Regions from separate parts of the Rhodoferax sp. LS1R11 genome, predicted to be linked through region 4. Evidence: predicted binding sites of a transcription regulator. Region 4 holds the regulator's gene; each other region holds the start of a gene.
The links. The regulator sigma-54, encoded in region 4, starts transcription at its own class of promoters, with help from an activator protein. The targets are predictions, from matches to a motif close to TGGCANGNAANCTGCTTT.
Positions count from the first base shown of each region.

Region 1: glnA (type I glutamate--ammonia ligase) is a predicted target of sigma-54. The motif match lies at 1,664-1,681, and genes of this name have one in related genera.
Region 2: AC097N_RS19010 (phenol hydroxylase subunit) is a predicted target of sigma-54. The motif match lies at 1,662-1,679, and genes of this name have one in related genera.
Region 3: xdp1 (exosortase-dependent surface protein XDP1) is a predicted target of sigma-54. The motif match lies at 1,853-1,870, and genes of this name have one in related genera.

Region 1 covers NZ_JBWMAW010000011.1:80,060-83,648, reverse strand. The annotation lists gene AC097N_RS14040 (hypothetical protein) at 1-44, opposite strand, end outside; gene glnA (type I glutamate--ammonia ligase) at 202-1,617, opposite strand; gene AC097N_RS14030 (competence/damage-inducible protein A) at 1,827-2,627, opposite strand; gene AC097N_RS14025 (EI24 domain-containing protein) at 2,632-3,552, opposite strand.
Region 2 covers NZ_JBWMAW010000021.1:5,576-9,164, forward strand. The annotation lists gene AC097N_RS19005 (sigma 54-interacting transcriptional regulator) at 1-1,377, opposite strand, end outside; gene AC097N_RS19010 (phenol hydroxylase subunit) at 1,747-1,953, shown strand; gene AC097N_RS19015 (ferritin family protein) at 1,992-2,987, shown strand; gene AC097N_RS19020 (MmoB/DmpM family protein) at 3,028-3,297, shown strand; gene AC097N_RS19025 (aromatic/alkene/methane monooxygenase hydroxylase/oxygenase subunit alpha) at 3,322-3,589, shown strand, end outside.
Region 3 covers NZ_JBWMAW010000004.1:122,138-125,726, reverse strand. The annotation lists gene AC097N_RS07225 (putative bifunctional diguanylate cyclase/phosphodiesterase) at 1-683, shown strand, start outside; gene xdp1 (exosortase-dependent surface protein XDP1) at 937-1,785, opposite strand; gene prsT (XrtA/PEP-CTERM system TPR-repeat protein PrsT) at 1,988-3,589, opposite strand, start outside.
Region 4 covers NZ_JBWMAW010000002.1:95,207-98,795, forward strand. The annotation lists gene AC097N_RS03175 (THUMP domain-containing class I SAM-dependent RNA methyltransferase) at 1-1,189, opposite strand, end outside; gene rpoN (RNA polymerase factor sigma-54) at 1,209-2,813, opposite strand; gene lptB (LPS export ABC transporter ATP-binding protein) at 2,934-3,589, opposite strand, start outside.

The DNA of each region.
Region 1 (3,589 bases), on a different contig from region 4:
GCAAAAGCAGCAACAGCCAAAGAGATCAACACAACATATTTCATACATTTCCCACGCGGTAAAAAAGCACAGTGCATTTTGCCAGTATGCGTCAAGGCCTTACAAAGTGAAAAGTCATGGTTTTTCCAATAAAAAAGGACGGCCGGGGCCGTCCTTTTTTTGCCAATCGCTGTAACAAGTTACAGCACAGGCCGGGCTGGATTACAGCGAGTAGTACATGTCAAACTCAATCGGGTGAGTGGCCATGCGCAAACGCGTGACTTCCTGCATCTTGAGGTCGATGTAAGCGTCGATGTAAGAGTCAGTGAACACACCGCCCTTGGTCAGGAAGCTGCGGTCTGCATCCAGGCAGTCCAGCGCCTGGTCCAGGCTGTGGCAGACCGTTGGGATCAACTTGTCTTCTTCGGGTGGCAAATGGTACAAGTCCTTGCTGGCGGCTTCGCCAGGGTGGATCTTGTTCTCAACGCCGTCCAGACCCGCCATCAGCAGAGCCGAGAAGCCCAGGTACGGGTTCATCAGTGGATCAGGGAAACGTGCCTCAACGCGACGGCCTTTAGGGTTCGCCACGAAGGGGATACGGATCGAAGCCGAGCGGTTCTTGGCCGAGTAAGCCAATTTCACAGGTGCTTCGTAGCCAGGCACCAGGCGCTTGTAGCTGTTGGTACCTGGGTTGGTGATGGCGTTCAGGGCACGGGCGTGCTTGATGATGCCGCCGATGTAGTACAGCGCGAAGTCTGACAGTCCTGCATAGCCGTCGCCAGCAAACAGGTTCTTGCCGTCTTTCCACACCGACTGGTGCACGTGCATGCCGGAACCGTTGTCGCCAACGATGGGTTTGGGCATGAAGGTCGCGGTCTTGCCATAGGCATGGGCCACGTTCTGGATCACGTATTTTTGCAACTGAACCCAATCAGCGCGCTGAACCAGCGTGCTGAACTTGGTGCCGAGTTCCATCTGGCCAGCGTTGGCCACTTCGTGGTGGTGCACTTCAACGGGAATGCCGAGGGCTTCGAGCACCAGGCACATTTCCGAGCGCATGTCCTGGAAGCTGTCCACTGGGGGCACGGGGAAGTAGCCACCTTTGACGGTAGGACGGTGGCCGGTGTTGCCGTGCTCGTATTCCTTGCCGGTGTTCCAGGCGGCTTCTTCAGATTCGATCTTGGAGAAGCAGCCGGACATGTCATTGCCCCAACGCACACCGTCGAACACGAAAAACTCTGGCTCTGGACCGAAGTAGGCGGTATCACCAAAGCCGGAGGCCTTCATGTACGCTTCAGCGCGCTTGGCCAGTGAACGGGGGTCACGCTCGTAGGCTTTGCCGTCGATGGGGTCAACCACATCGCAAGTCAAAATCAGGGTGGGTTCCTGGAAGAAGGGGTCGACGTTGGCCGTGTTCGGGTCAGGCATCAACTGCATGTCGGAGGCTTCAATGCCCTTCCAGCCAGCGATGGACGAACCGTCAAACGCATGACCCGACGTGAACTTGTCTTCATCAAAATGAGAAACAGGCACGGTAACGTGCTGCTCTTTGCCACGGGTGTCGGTGAAACGGAAGTCAACAAACTTGACTTCGTTTTCTTTCACCATCTTCATGACGTCTGCGACGGTCTTGGCCATCAAATACTCCTGGTTGGGTCGTTGTTGAAAATGTTTCAGGGATGCGAATGCAGTTTTTATGCCAAGGCTGACAAAACACCGATTCACCAGTCCCGTATTTTGCCCTGAGTTTGGCCCCGTTTGGACAGCCGAACGCGGAACATGCAGAGCCATTTGGAATTTAAATGCACCAAAAAAGTGCAATTAAATTCAACACCGAAATGGCTCACTTAATTACGCACCAATTCAGGGCCAAGCGTCAATTCAAAGGTGGCCAGCCCGGCCAGCAGCGCCGGATAGGCTTTTGCAACCAGGCCGGGTTCACCTTTGACGCCCAACTCAATGTGACGCCCGTATTGCGGGTGGTCGACGCTGGGCAGGCTGAAGATCTTGACCCCTTCATGGTCGCGCTCAAGGTCTTCCATCAGGGGCGTCAACGCGGCCTCCATGGCGCCAAACACAATGACCGATTTCTCAATCCACGCCGCGGTTTGATGCAGATGCGGGTAGCAGGTGTCAAGCACCCACGCCATCATGGGCCAAGCCATCACCGGGAAACCGGGCACGAAGTGAACGGAGCCACAACTGAAACCGGGAATTTGGTTGAACGGGTTGGGAATGATCTGCGCATCGGCAGGGAACACGCCCATGTTCAACCGGTGAATGTTGTCGGGACGATCTGGCTCATACATGGTGCCCTGCTCTTTGGCCAGGTCACGCATGCGCTGGCGAATCAGGTCCTCAGCCTCGGGGTGAAGCACCAGTTCACGGCCCAGCGCCTTGGCAGCACACTGGCGGGTATGGTCGTCCGGCGTGGCACCAATACCCCCAGTGGAAAACACGATATCGCCCGAGGCAAATGCCCGCTTCAGGGTCGCGGTGATGCGCTCGGGAGAGTCGCCCACGTAGTCAGCGTAGTCAAGCTGCAGACCGCGCTCCTTGAGCAGTTCAATGACCTTGGACAGGTGCTTGTCAGTGCGTTTGCCGGACAGAATCTCGTCACCGACGATGATCAGCCCAAAACGGGGCATGGTGTTAACGCAGGGTGTTGGGGCCGGAGGAGTTGTCATTCGGCCATGTTACCGCCTGCACGTCCAACGTGGCCGGCGCAGGGCCAAGCACCGGGACCGGGACCGAGGCCGCGGTTGCAGCAGCCACCGCGGCCTCGGTACGCAAGAATTGCAAGGCCGCCAGGCAGTAGTGCGCAAACCACAGTGATGAAAACGCGAACACCAAGGTGTAAATCCAGATCGCCACCGGCACTAGGATGGGCGCCATGGCAATGAACATGGCACCGGAGGCCCAGATCAGGCTTGGCGCGGCGCCCAGATAACCGCAAAAAACGCCAATCCCCAGCAGCCACCCCCGGTGCTTGCGAAACAGCTCACGTCGTTCCAGCGGGCTGGCATGCTCGGCCAGCGCATCAAATGCCATGACACGGTAGGTGAGCCAGCCCCAGATCAAAGGAGGAAGTATCAAAATCAGCGGCGGTACCAGCCACAGGGGAATCGAGACGACGATGGCGATGAGGGCCAGCAAGGTCGAGCCGACTGACCAGACAATACTGAACATCATGGAGCCGCCCTTTTTGCGCTCCAACTGCGGGAAACGCCGCTCGGCCACCAGCATGGTGAGCGCAGGCGTCATCAGCACCGCCACCATGAGCAGGGAAAGCACCACGATGATAGGCGTCACGGCAACCACCACCAGCAAGGGCGCCAGCACGGTCTTGAGGCTGCCCGCCCCCACGCTTTGCAGCCAGCCCCAGATGTTGTTGATGATGGAGGACGCTTCGAGCATCGTGCGCACCCAGTCCAGCGTGCTGTCCCAGTAGTAATAGCCCAGGCCCAGTGACAGCGCCACCATCAGGACCAGCGGCAAAAAGGACAGGGCAATGACACGGGGGCGTATGCAGTAGGCCGCCGCACGCCACAAGGAGTCAAGGAACAGATTCATGCGGCGAGCATAACCCGACGCGCCCTGAGCAAAAATG
Region 2 (3,589 bases), on a different contig from region 4:
CAGGATGACGCCACGTTCCACCAGGTTCTCCAGTTCGCGCACGTTGCCGGGCCAGTCGTGTTGCTGCAGTGCCTGGAGCGCGCGCTCTGCGAAGCCCGTGATGCGTTTGCTGTGCAGGGCGCAAAAACGCGCGAGCATGCTTTGGGCCAGGGGCTCGATGTCGGTCTGGCGCTCGCGCAGCGGGGGAATGCAAATGGGATAGACATTGAGGCGGTACATCAAGTCACGCCGGAAACGCCCGGCCTGCACGGCCTGTTCCAGGTCCACATTGGTGGCGGCCACCAGCCGCACATTGACTTTGCGCGTGGTCTCGCCGCCCACGCGTTCGATTTCACCTTCTTGCAGGACACGCAGCAACTTGGCCTGGGCCGCCATGGGCAGTTCACCCACTTCATCGAGCAACAGGGTGCCGCCATCGGCCCGCTCAAAGCGACCGGCGCGCGCCGCATGGGCGCCGGTGTAGGCGCCTTTCTCCACGCCAAACAGTTCGGCCTCAATCAGTTCGGCAGGCAAGGCGGCGCAATTCACGGCCACAAACGGCGCGTCGGCCCGGTTGGAGAGTTCATGCAGCGCACGCGCAAAGCGCTCCTTGCCGACGCCGGTTTCACCGGTCAACAACACCGTGACCTGGGTCTGCGCCACCTTTTGCATCAGTGTGTAGGCCTTGCGAAAGGCGGTGGAGGCGCCAATCAGTTGGCCGCCCTGGCTGGCGGGCTCCAGCGTCGACTTCAGGGCTTCCACCTGCGATTGAAGGGCCTCCATCTTTTCCATCAGTGAGTCGTCGGTGAAATAGACGCGATGCGCCTCGCCATCGGGCCATTCTTCGATGGGCCGTCCGACGATGACGCAGTGGCCAGCCCCGCAGGCGGCGCAGAGGGTCTCCTTGAACAGGATCAGCCGCCCCATGAAGGCGCTGGTGTAGCCGCTGGCATAGCCCAGCAATGTCCAGCAGGCCGGGTCGTCGACCAGGCCGAACTTCTGCCGGTGCGCGTAGGCCTCCCAGGAATGGTCCCAGCGGAACTCGCCGTAAAACTGGCCCGCCGGGATGTCGAAGGTGAGCTTGACCGGCGTGACACGCGCCGCACCTTCGAGCATGTGCAGTTGCGGGCCCACCATGAAACTGTCTTGCAAGGCATCGCCGGGCCGTGTCTTTTTGGCGTACTCGGCGTCGCACAGACCCGAGGCGTAGCCCATGCGGGTCAGGATGCGCCGGGCATGCTCGGGGCCGACCGAGCTCATCAGATCCTGGCGCAACGCGGCCAAGGCCACGGTGTGCATCAGCACCATGCGCCGGTCGCCCAGCCAGATGGCGCCGCTGTCGGGCTCGAAGCGCAACAGGCGACGCAAGTCGCTGTCCGGGGGGTATTTGAAGTTCATGAGCACATCATCTCGTGGTTAGGCGGCTTTGCCATATTCTCGATATTTTAAAACTGGCTGCGATGATAGGAGGAATCTCAAAGTTTCGACTTTAATTTCATCATTTGGTCAAATTAAAGGGGTTTTATTGCTTCAAATGGACAATTGTTGCAGTGCCGCAAAAGAATAGAACTTCCTGGCCACTTGATTCGTGCCAAAAATCAGGCCTGAAAATGACGAGATCAGGCTTCCAGCCTAGGGGTTTTCCCTAAAAATCTCGAGAATTTAGTCATTTCAACGAGCCGTGGCAAGCAACTTGCAAAGACAGAGCAGTTATGCCCGCCAATTCATGCCCCATGTCCTCAACCGCTGCCTTTCAGGATGCTTCAAATGACCAAGTCGGTGCCACCCACTGTCGAGATCCCCGCTTGCGATCTCACCCGCAAGTTTGTCCGGATCAAGGAAACACGTCCGGACGGACTGGTCTCTTTTGAGTTCTCGATTGGCTGGCCCGAGTTGTCGGTTGATTTGATGTTGCCCCAGGCTGCCTTTGACGAGTTCTGTGTCCAGCAGCAAGTGCAACCCCTGAGCGATTGAGTCCCAGCGCAGTTTCTTTTCCAAAAAGGATAGTTCATATGTCAGTAGATCTCCACACCCGTGAAATCAAGCCCTTGCGCAACACCTTTGCGCATACGGCGAAATACGTGGGCAACGACAAGCCGGCGTCGCGCTACCAGGAAGCCACCCTCGGCACGCAGCCCTCGGCCAACTTTCATTACCGGCCGACCTGGGACCCCGAGCATGAAATATTCGACGCCTCCCGTTCGGCGGTCAAGCTGGCCGACTGGAACGTGCTGCGTGATCCCCGCCAGTACTACTACGCCACCTGGACCATGGCGCGTGCGCGCCAGCAGGATGCCATCGAGGCGAGTTATGAGTTCGTGGAGTCACGTGGGCTGGTGGCCAAGATGCCCGATGCCGTTCGTGCCAAGGCCTGCGAGGTCCTGATGCCGCTGCGCCACGTGGCATGGGGCGGCAATATGAACAACAGTTCGATTGGCGCTTACGGCTACGGCACACCGTTCACGGCGCCGGCCATGTTCCACGCCATGGATCACCTGGGCGCCGCGCAATTCATCACCCGTCTGGGCCTGGCGCTTGACGAGCCGGGTGTGCTGCAGGCGGGCAAGAACGATTGGCTGAAGGAGGCGCGCTGGCAAGCACTGCGCCACTACGTTGAGGATACGTTGGTGCTGTCGGACCCCTTCGAGCTGTTTGTTGCGCAAAACTTCGCCCTCGACGGTCAGCTCTACCCGTTGATCTACGGCAGTTTTGTCGACGATCACATCGTGCCCCAGGGCGGTACGGCAATCGCCATGCTCACCGCCTTCATGCCCGAGTGGCACGACGAAAGCGCGCGCTGGATCGACGCGGTGCTCAAGACGGCAGCGGCGGAATCCGGTGACAACCAGCAACTGATTTCGGGCTGGGCCAAGTCCTGGGCTGATCGGGCTCAGGCGGCCCTCGCACCCGTGGCCGAACTCGCGCTGGGTGCGGCAGGTCAGCAGGCACTGCAGGCGGCACGCGACGGTCTCGACCTGCGCAGCAAGAAAACCGGCCTCGCGGTCTGAGCGACACCGCCATTCCATCAGAAAGAAAAGGAGACCCCGCATGTCCAACGTATTCATTGCTTTTCAGGATAACGAAGATTCGCGTCCCATCATCGACGCGATCCTGGCCGACAACGCTAACGCGCAGGCCACTTACCCAACCGGGTTGGTGAAGATCGATGCCCCTGGCAGCCTGGTGATCCGTCGCCAGACCATCGAAGAACTGATTGGACGGTCTTTCAATCTGCAGCAGATTCACGTGAACCTCGTCACGTTGTCGGGCCATATCGACGAAGACGATGACCAGCTCTCGCTGAGCTGGACGCACTGATACCGAACCACACAAGGAGACAACATGGACACCCGTGTCAACAAGAAAAAGCTGGGTCTGAAGGACCGCTACGCCGCCATGACCCGCGACCTCGCCTGGGACACCACCTACCAGCCGATGGACAAGGTCTTTCCGTATGACAAATACGAGGGCATCAAGATCCACGACTGGGACAAGTGGGAAGACCCGTTCCGTCTGACGATGGACGCCTACTGGAAGTACCAGGGCGAAAAAGAGAAAAAGCTCTACGCGGTGATCGAAGCCTTCGCCCAGAACAATGGCCAGCTCGGCG
Region 3 (3,589 bases), on a different contig from region 4:
ACAAGGTCGAAGCCTTGCTGCGCTGGCGACACCCCGAACGTGGGCTGATCGAACCCGGCGAATTTATTCCTCTGGCCGAGTCAAGTGGTCTGATTTCAGAGATTGGTGATTGGGTTTTCAGGCAGGTGGCGCAGCAGGTCGTCGATTGGCGCCAGACGCTCCCGCGTCATCTACAGGTGGCCGTCAATACGTCGCCGCTGCAATTTCGCAACGCCAAGCGGTCGCCGCAGCACTGGGCCGAGCACCTTAAAACCCTTGGGCTGGAAGGTGATGCCATTGGAGTGGAAATCACAGAGGGTCTGCTGCTTGATGCGTCCGAGCAGGTCCAGCAGCAACTGCTGACCCTGCAAAAAACCGGCATACAGGTGTCGATTGACGACTTTGGAACCGGCTACTCATCACTGGCCTATTTGCAGTTGTACAGCATTGACTTCATCAAGATTGACCAGTCTTTTGTCTGCGATTTGCAGGCGACCTCGAAAAACATGGCGCTGTGCCGCTCCATGATTCACATGGCGCACGAACTGGGCATGAAGGTGGTGGCCGAGGGGGTGGAGACCGCCGAACAGCGCGACTTGTTGATCCAGGCTGGCTGCGATTTTGGCCAGGGTTATTTATTTGCCCATCCGCTGACGCCGTCTGAACTTGAAGACCTGCTGCGCGAGTCGGGGACATCGGGCTGATTTTGGAGTCAGGTTGCTACGTAGTTAGTGGTCCACGCGTTAACTAGCTCTGGGGCATGACACCTTCGAGCAGCGGGCTATTGAATCCTGTTGCCTAACCATGTCGCTTGAATACTCCAAGTCGATATAAAAACACTTGGTCGAACGCCCCGAGGTATCTCTAAAAAAATCGTGGATCGTTCGGTTTGCGAGTTGCGGTGAGCGTCATAAAAGCATCTGCTGGAAGCGCTTTTTAAGAAGGCAGGCGACCTAATCAGACTGTTTTTTTCTGGCGAAGGCGCGAACCGATCAGGCCAATAAGGCCTGCGCCCACCAGAACCAGCGAGCCCGGTTCCGGTACCTTTGTCGACCCCGCATCTTTACTGGCGATAGACATTACTTTCATGTAGTCCGGAGTCGTATCACCAAGGCCAGTTCCATTCGTGCCACCGTAACTTGCATTCCACGCACTCACAATCCACCAACTGGAGCCCATGCCGCCACTATTGACTGTCACATCACGGTCAATGTCCGTTGTGGCGCCAGGTGTATTGGCGTAGTTGCCAACCAATTGCCATCCAGAGGTTGAACTTGCAGATTTCAGCGTCAAAGCGCTCTTGCCTGTGATGTCAGTAGTGGTCGGGGCCGTAGAACCTTTCCAAGCCAACAATGAAAAATCTCCGTCTCCGGATACATAGCCGAATTTGATCTGACTCAAAATGACTTCCGTGTCAAATTTAAAGGCGATCAACTCGGTTTTGAGGTTGTTGTCCATTGCATGTTCTGGAGCAGCTTTAACTTCGTCACTGTAGGCAACTGCCAACCCAGCAGACGCGCCATACTGGTTCAGGGTTGCAGCCGAAAAAGTAGTGGTCGTCGCGTTGTCCGCTGCATATGCGTATGCGTGAACGGAATTCGCGCTCGTTCCCGTTCCAAGATTTGTTCCGCTCACACACCCAGACCCTCCTGCCGCATTGGTGGAGCCAAGCTGCCCTGATGGAGCCGTTCCTGTCGTGCAGCTGCCAAGTGACCATGTGGAAGCCGCAAATACTGAGGCCCACGGGCCTACAAAACCAAAAGCGACCAAAGCAGTAGCAAAGTATTTGGATACAACGGTTTTCATAGTCTCTTTCCTTGAAATGGTGACTTTTTCATGTCACAGCTAACAACTCGTAACAATTTTAGTGAAACATGCGAAATTCATGCCAGTGAATCTTTCCTTTGAGTTATCAAGGACTTGCAATTTAGTTGAGTAACAAATTGAAGCAACTTGTAAAAAAATCCGACAAGTTATTGTCGTGCACTGGATGGCTTTGACACTGCTGCTATTTCAGTGTGTTGAGTAACGCGGCTGCGTCAACTTTACTTTCAAAAGCTCGATTGGTTTTCAGAGCAAACTCAAGCTCTTCGCGTGCTTCAGTCTTTCTGCCGGTGCCTGCCAATATCGCCGCGAGGTGGTAACGGATTTCGGGACTACCAGGTTCTCGCAGGCGGGCATCACGTAGCAGTTGCAGACCACGATCAGTTTGGCCTCCTTGAAACAAAGCCCAACCCAGGGTATCGATGGTGTTGGGGTCATTTGGAGCTTGGGCCACGGCTTGTTCAGCCGCTTTGATGGCACCGGGGTCCTTGAGGCGCAGCAGGACATTGGCCAAATTGTTGAGGGCCTCTCCGTCGTCTGGGGCCTGTTTTAGCAAACTCTCGTACAGCATGCGTGCGACAGCAAAGTTGCCAGCGCTAGCGTAGCTGTCAGCCAATGCTTTTTGCACGCCAATGTCTTTGGGGTGCACTTTGAGCCATTGACCAGCCAGTTGTTGCGCAGGTTTCCCGCTGTCCTGGCGCGTTAACTCTCGGAAGAGCCGAAGCATTGTTTCCGACGTTGGTTCTGTCAGATGAGCGCGGCGGTAGTTCTCCAGTGCCGCTGGAGCCTGCCCACGTGCCTTTGCGACGTCGCCCATCAAGCTATGACCAATGGCGCGTTTTGGGTTCTGTTCTATGATTTGGCGGGCACGTTTTTCGGCTTTGGCGGGTTCGCCATGGCGCAGCTCCACATCGGTCATCAAAACCAGTGCAGGCAAAAAGTCGGGCTGACTCGACAAGGCCTTTTCCAGGCTGTAGGTCGAGCCAGGCAGGTTGCCTGCTGCCATCTGTAACGCCGCGATTTGCACTTGCAGCAGGGGGTTGTAGTCAGCCACTTTGGTTGCGCTGGTGAGCTTGCTTCTAGCTCCAGGCAAGTCGCCGCTGGCGATCTGAGATTTGGCATAGGCCATCAACACAAACAGGTCTTCAGGTACTTTGGCCGACACTTTTTTGACTGCTTCCAGCGCTGGGCCCGGTTGGCCGTTGCGCAAATGGAAGTCCGTCAGGGCTAGCCCCCAGCGTATTTCTTTTGGGCCAGAAAGGTCGTTGGCTTTTTCCAACCATCGTTGGGTTTCGGCAATTTGCCCTTTGCGGTCTGCCAAAGTGGCCATTTCGAACATGGCTTCGGTATTGTTTGCGTCTGATTTGAGAATCTCGCCCAGTCGCAGGGCCGCTGCGTCATACGCTTTGCCTGCAATTTCAAGTCGGGCAATATTCAGCTTGGGCTGTGTGAAGGCATTGTTTAGCTTGATGGCTTGCTCAAAGGCGATTTTGGCCCCGGTCAAGTTGCCTGCTTGGCCTTTGGCCATGCCCAGCAAGTTGAAAAATTCGGCATTGTTAGGTTGTTGTTTGACGAGACTTTCACCCAACACAACCGCCTTGGAGGCAAGACCCCCTTGCAAGTAAAGGGCTATGAGCGCAGCGGTGGCCTGGGTTTGGCGTGGGTCTGCTTTCAGCGATGCTTCGAACTCTTTGACTGCATTCAAAGTTTGCCCGCTACGCAAAAGGCTCAAGCCCAGAACGGAGCGAAATTCAGGGGCATCATTCGTTTTGAGGGCCTGCTGCAT
Region 4 (3,589 bases):
GCGACTCCTTGAGGCGCATCTTGCCGGGCAGCTTGAGGTCGGGGGTCAGCACCCAGGCGGTCCAGCCGGCATAGTTTTTCTTCCAGTGCGTGGCCAGCTGGCTGAAGAACTCGCCGCCGCCGTCGGTGTGGGCCAGTTCACGGGCACCAAAGCGGCCCACTTGCGCCTCATCCTCATCGTCGTAAGCGCCCAGCGAGCCCTTGGCCACGCCGCCCACGTCAATGCGCTCGCCATACGGCGGGTTCAGCAGCATCACGCCACCGCCGTCTACCGGGGGCATGCGCTGCAAGGCATCGCCGCCGCGGAACTCGATGACGTCGGCCACCCCGGCGCGCTGCGCATTGCGCTGGGCGAAATCGACCATGCGGTGGGCCACGTCGCTGCCAAAAATAATGGGCTTTTGACCGGGCTCGCGCACTACCTCGGCATCCGCCGCTTCCTGTTTCAGGCTCTCCCACTCCGCGCGGCGGAAGGGCAAATACTTTTCGAACGCAAACCGGCGACGGCTGCCCGCCGCGATGTTGCACGCGATCTGGGCCGCCTCAATCACCACGGTGCCGCTGCCGCAGCAGGGGTCGTACAAGGGCTGCAAATCTTCGTCGCCATCGGCCCAGCCACTGGCGGCAATCATGGCCGCGGCCAGGGTTTCCTTCAAGGGCGCATCCCCCTTGTCCTCGCGCCAGCCACGTTTGAACAGCGGCTCGCCCGAGGTGTCGATGTACAGCGAGCAGTGGTCGGTGGTGAGGTGGGTGTAAATACGCACGTCGGGCCACTGGGTGTTGACGTCCGGACGCACACCGCCCGCGGTCTCCCGAAACCGGTCGCACACCGCGTCCTTGATCTTGAGCGCCGCAAAGTTCAACGAGGTGAGCGGGCTGTGTTGCGCCGTTACCTCCACCTTGATGCTTTCCTTCGGCGTGAACCAGCGCTCCCACGCCACCTCGCTGGCGGCGCGGTACAGGTCCTGCTCGCCACGGTACTCGGTGTAGGACAGCAGCACCAGCACGCGCTGGGCCAGGCGGCTGTACAGATTGAGCAGCATGGCATGCGCCATGGAGGTGCGCACGGCCACGCCGCCGCGCTGCTTGGTCACGCAGCCTGGCGGCAAGCCGGTGATGCGCAGAATCTCGGGCGCCAGGTAGTCCTCGACGCCGGCGGCGCAGGGCAAAAATAATTGAAGTTGGTTCATGGTGTTCTGGATAAAGGCGCTACAGCGCCTTGCGCAAGGATGCGGGGGCAATCCGCAGACCTTCGCGGTATTTGGCCACCGTGCGGCGGGCGCAGTCGATGCCCTGCTCTTTGAGCATCTCGGAAATCTGGTTGTCGCTGAGCGGCTTGGTCACGCTTTCGGCGCTGATGAATTGCTTGATCAGGGCGCGCACTGCGGTGCTGGATGCGTTGCCGCCCGAGTCGGTGCCCAGGCCGGAGCCAAAGAAATACTTGAGCTCAAACGTGCCAAACGGCGTGGCCATGTACTTGGCCGTGGTCACCCGGCTGATGGTCGATTCGTGCAGGCCCAGCTCGTCGGCAATCTCGCGCAGCACCAAGGGGCGCATGGCCAGTTCACCATGGGTGAAGAAGCTCTTTTGACGCTCCACAATGGCGTTGCTGACCCGCAAAATCGTGTCAAAGCGCTGCTGGATGTTCTTGATGAACCAGCGCGCCTCCTGCAGCCGCTGCTGCAGCGCCGCAAAGTTGGACGACTCGCTACCGCCGCCCTTGTGCTGCTTGAGCGCGTTGGCGTAGATGTCATGCACCCGCAGGCGGGGCATCACCTCGGCATTGAGCCGCACCTGGAATTTGGCCTGAGCGCCCTTGCCGACCTTGACCACCAGCACATCGGGCACCACGATGTTGCGTTCCACATTCACAAACCGCCGGCCCGGCTTGGGCTCCAGGCGGGCGATGAGCGCAATGGCTTCGCGCACGGCGGCATCGGTGACCGCGCACACCTGAACGAGTCGCTTCACGTCGCGTCGCGCCAGCAGGTCCATCGGCTGGGCACAGATGCGCAAGGCCACCTTCAGGACCGACTGCAACTGTCGGGAGGCCGGGTCCGTCACCGCCCTGGCCAGCAAGGCCTTCAGTTGCAAGGTCAGGCACTCGGCCAGATGGCGCGCCCCGACCCCCGCGGGCTCCAGGCTTTGCAGCAGCGACAGCGCCACCGTGAAATGGTGCACCAGTTGTTCGACCTGCTCGGCATCGCCGTCCCCGGCCAGGCCCTGGGCCAGCGAGATGAGTGTGTCCTCCAGGTAGCCGTCGTCGTTCAGGGACTCGATCAAAAATCGCAGGGCGGCGCGGTCTTCCTCACTCAAACGCAAGGCCAGCGCCTGGCGGTGCAAATGACTTTGCAGCGACTCCTGGGTGCGCGCCATCTCGGTCACATCGGCGTCTTCGTTGCCGTTGAGGTTGTTGGTGCTGGGCTTGGCATCGCCACCCCACTCGCTGTCGTCGGGTGACAGGGAGGCGCTGCCATCGCCTTCCCAACTTTGGCCGTCGTCGGCGGACAGCGGCGTGACTTCAGTATCATTTTCGCCTGTAGCCCTCGTCTCTACTGCGTAGTCAGCTACAGTATTGGTAGCAGCTTCGGCATTGAGATCGTCATTGCGCACGGGCGTATCGGCCTGCGCCAGACCAAACTCCTCGCGCACCGGCTGGTCTGCGCCCAGCTCCAGAAACGGGTTGTCGTCCAGCATCTGGTCGACTTCCTGGCTCAGCTCCAGCGTGGAGAGTTGCAACAGGCGGATCGACTGCTGCAACTGCGGCGTGAGCGCCAGGTGCTGCGAAACACGGAGGGAAAGACCTTGCTTCATGTGCTCACCGCAGTGTCGGGCGCGTGAGTAAAGGCCGCCGCGCCGGGCCGCCCCAAGCAAGGCCAGCCCCCCTCGGGGGGCAGTGCAGTACACGCAGTGACAAACGTGGGGGCCATATATCTACATTTTGAAGTGTTCACCCAGATAGACCCGACGCACGTTGGCGTCGTTGACGATCTCGGAAGGTGTGCCCTCAGCGAGCACGGTGCCGTCGCTGATGATGTAGGCGTGATCACAAATGCCCAGGGTTTCGCGCACGTTGTGGTCGGTGATCAGCACGCCCAGACCCCGGGCTTTCAAAAAACTGATGATGCGCTGGATCTCGATCACGGCAATCGGGTCAATCCCGGCAAACGGTTCGTCCAGCAGAATGAACCGGGGCTGGGTAGCCAGCGCGCGGGCAATTTCAACCCGGCGCCGCTCGCCACCGGACAGCGCCAGGGCGGGCGTTTCCCGCAGGTGGTCCACGCGCAACTCCTGCAGCAGCTCGGTCAGACGTTTCTCGATCTCGGCTTTGCCCAGGGGTTTGCCGGCCTCGTCGCGCTGCAGCTCCAGCACGGCGCGCACGTTGTCTTCCACATTGAGCTTGCGAAAAATGGAGGCTTCCTGCGGCAGGTAACTCAGCCCCAGGCGGGCCCGCCGGTGAATGGGCATGTGCTCGATGGACTGGCCATCAATGGTGATGTCACCCGAGGTGGCGCGCACCAGGCCCACAATCATGTAGAACGACGTGGTTTTGCCCGCACCGTTGGGACCCAGCAGGCCCACCACCTCGC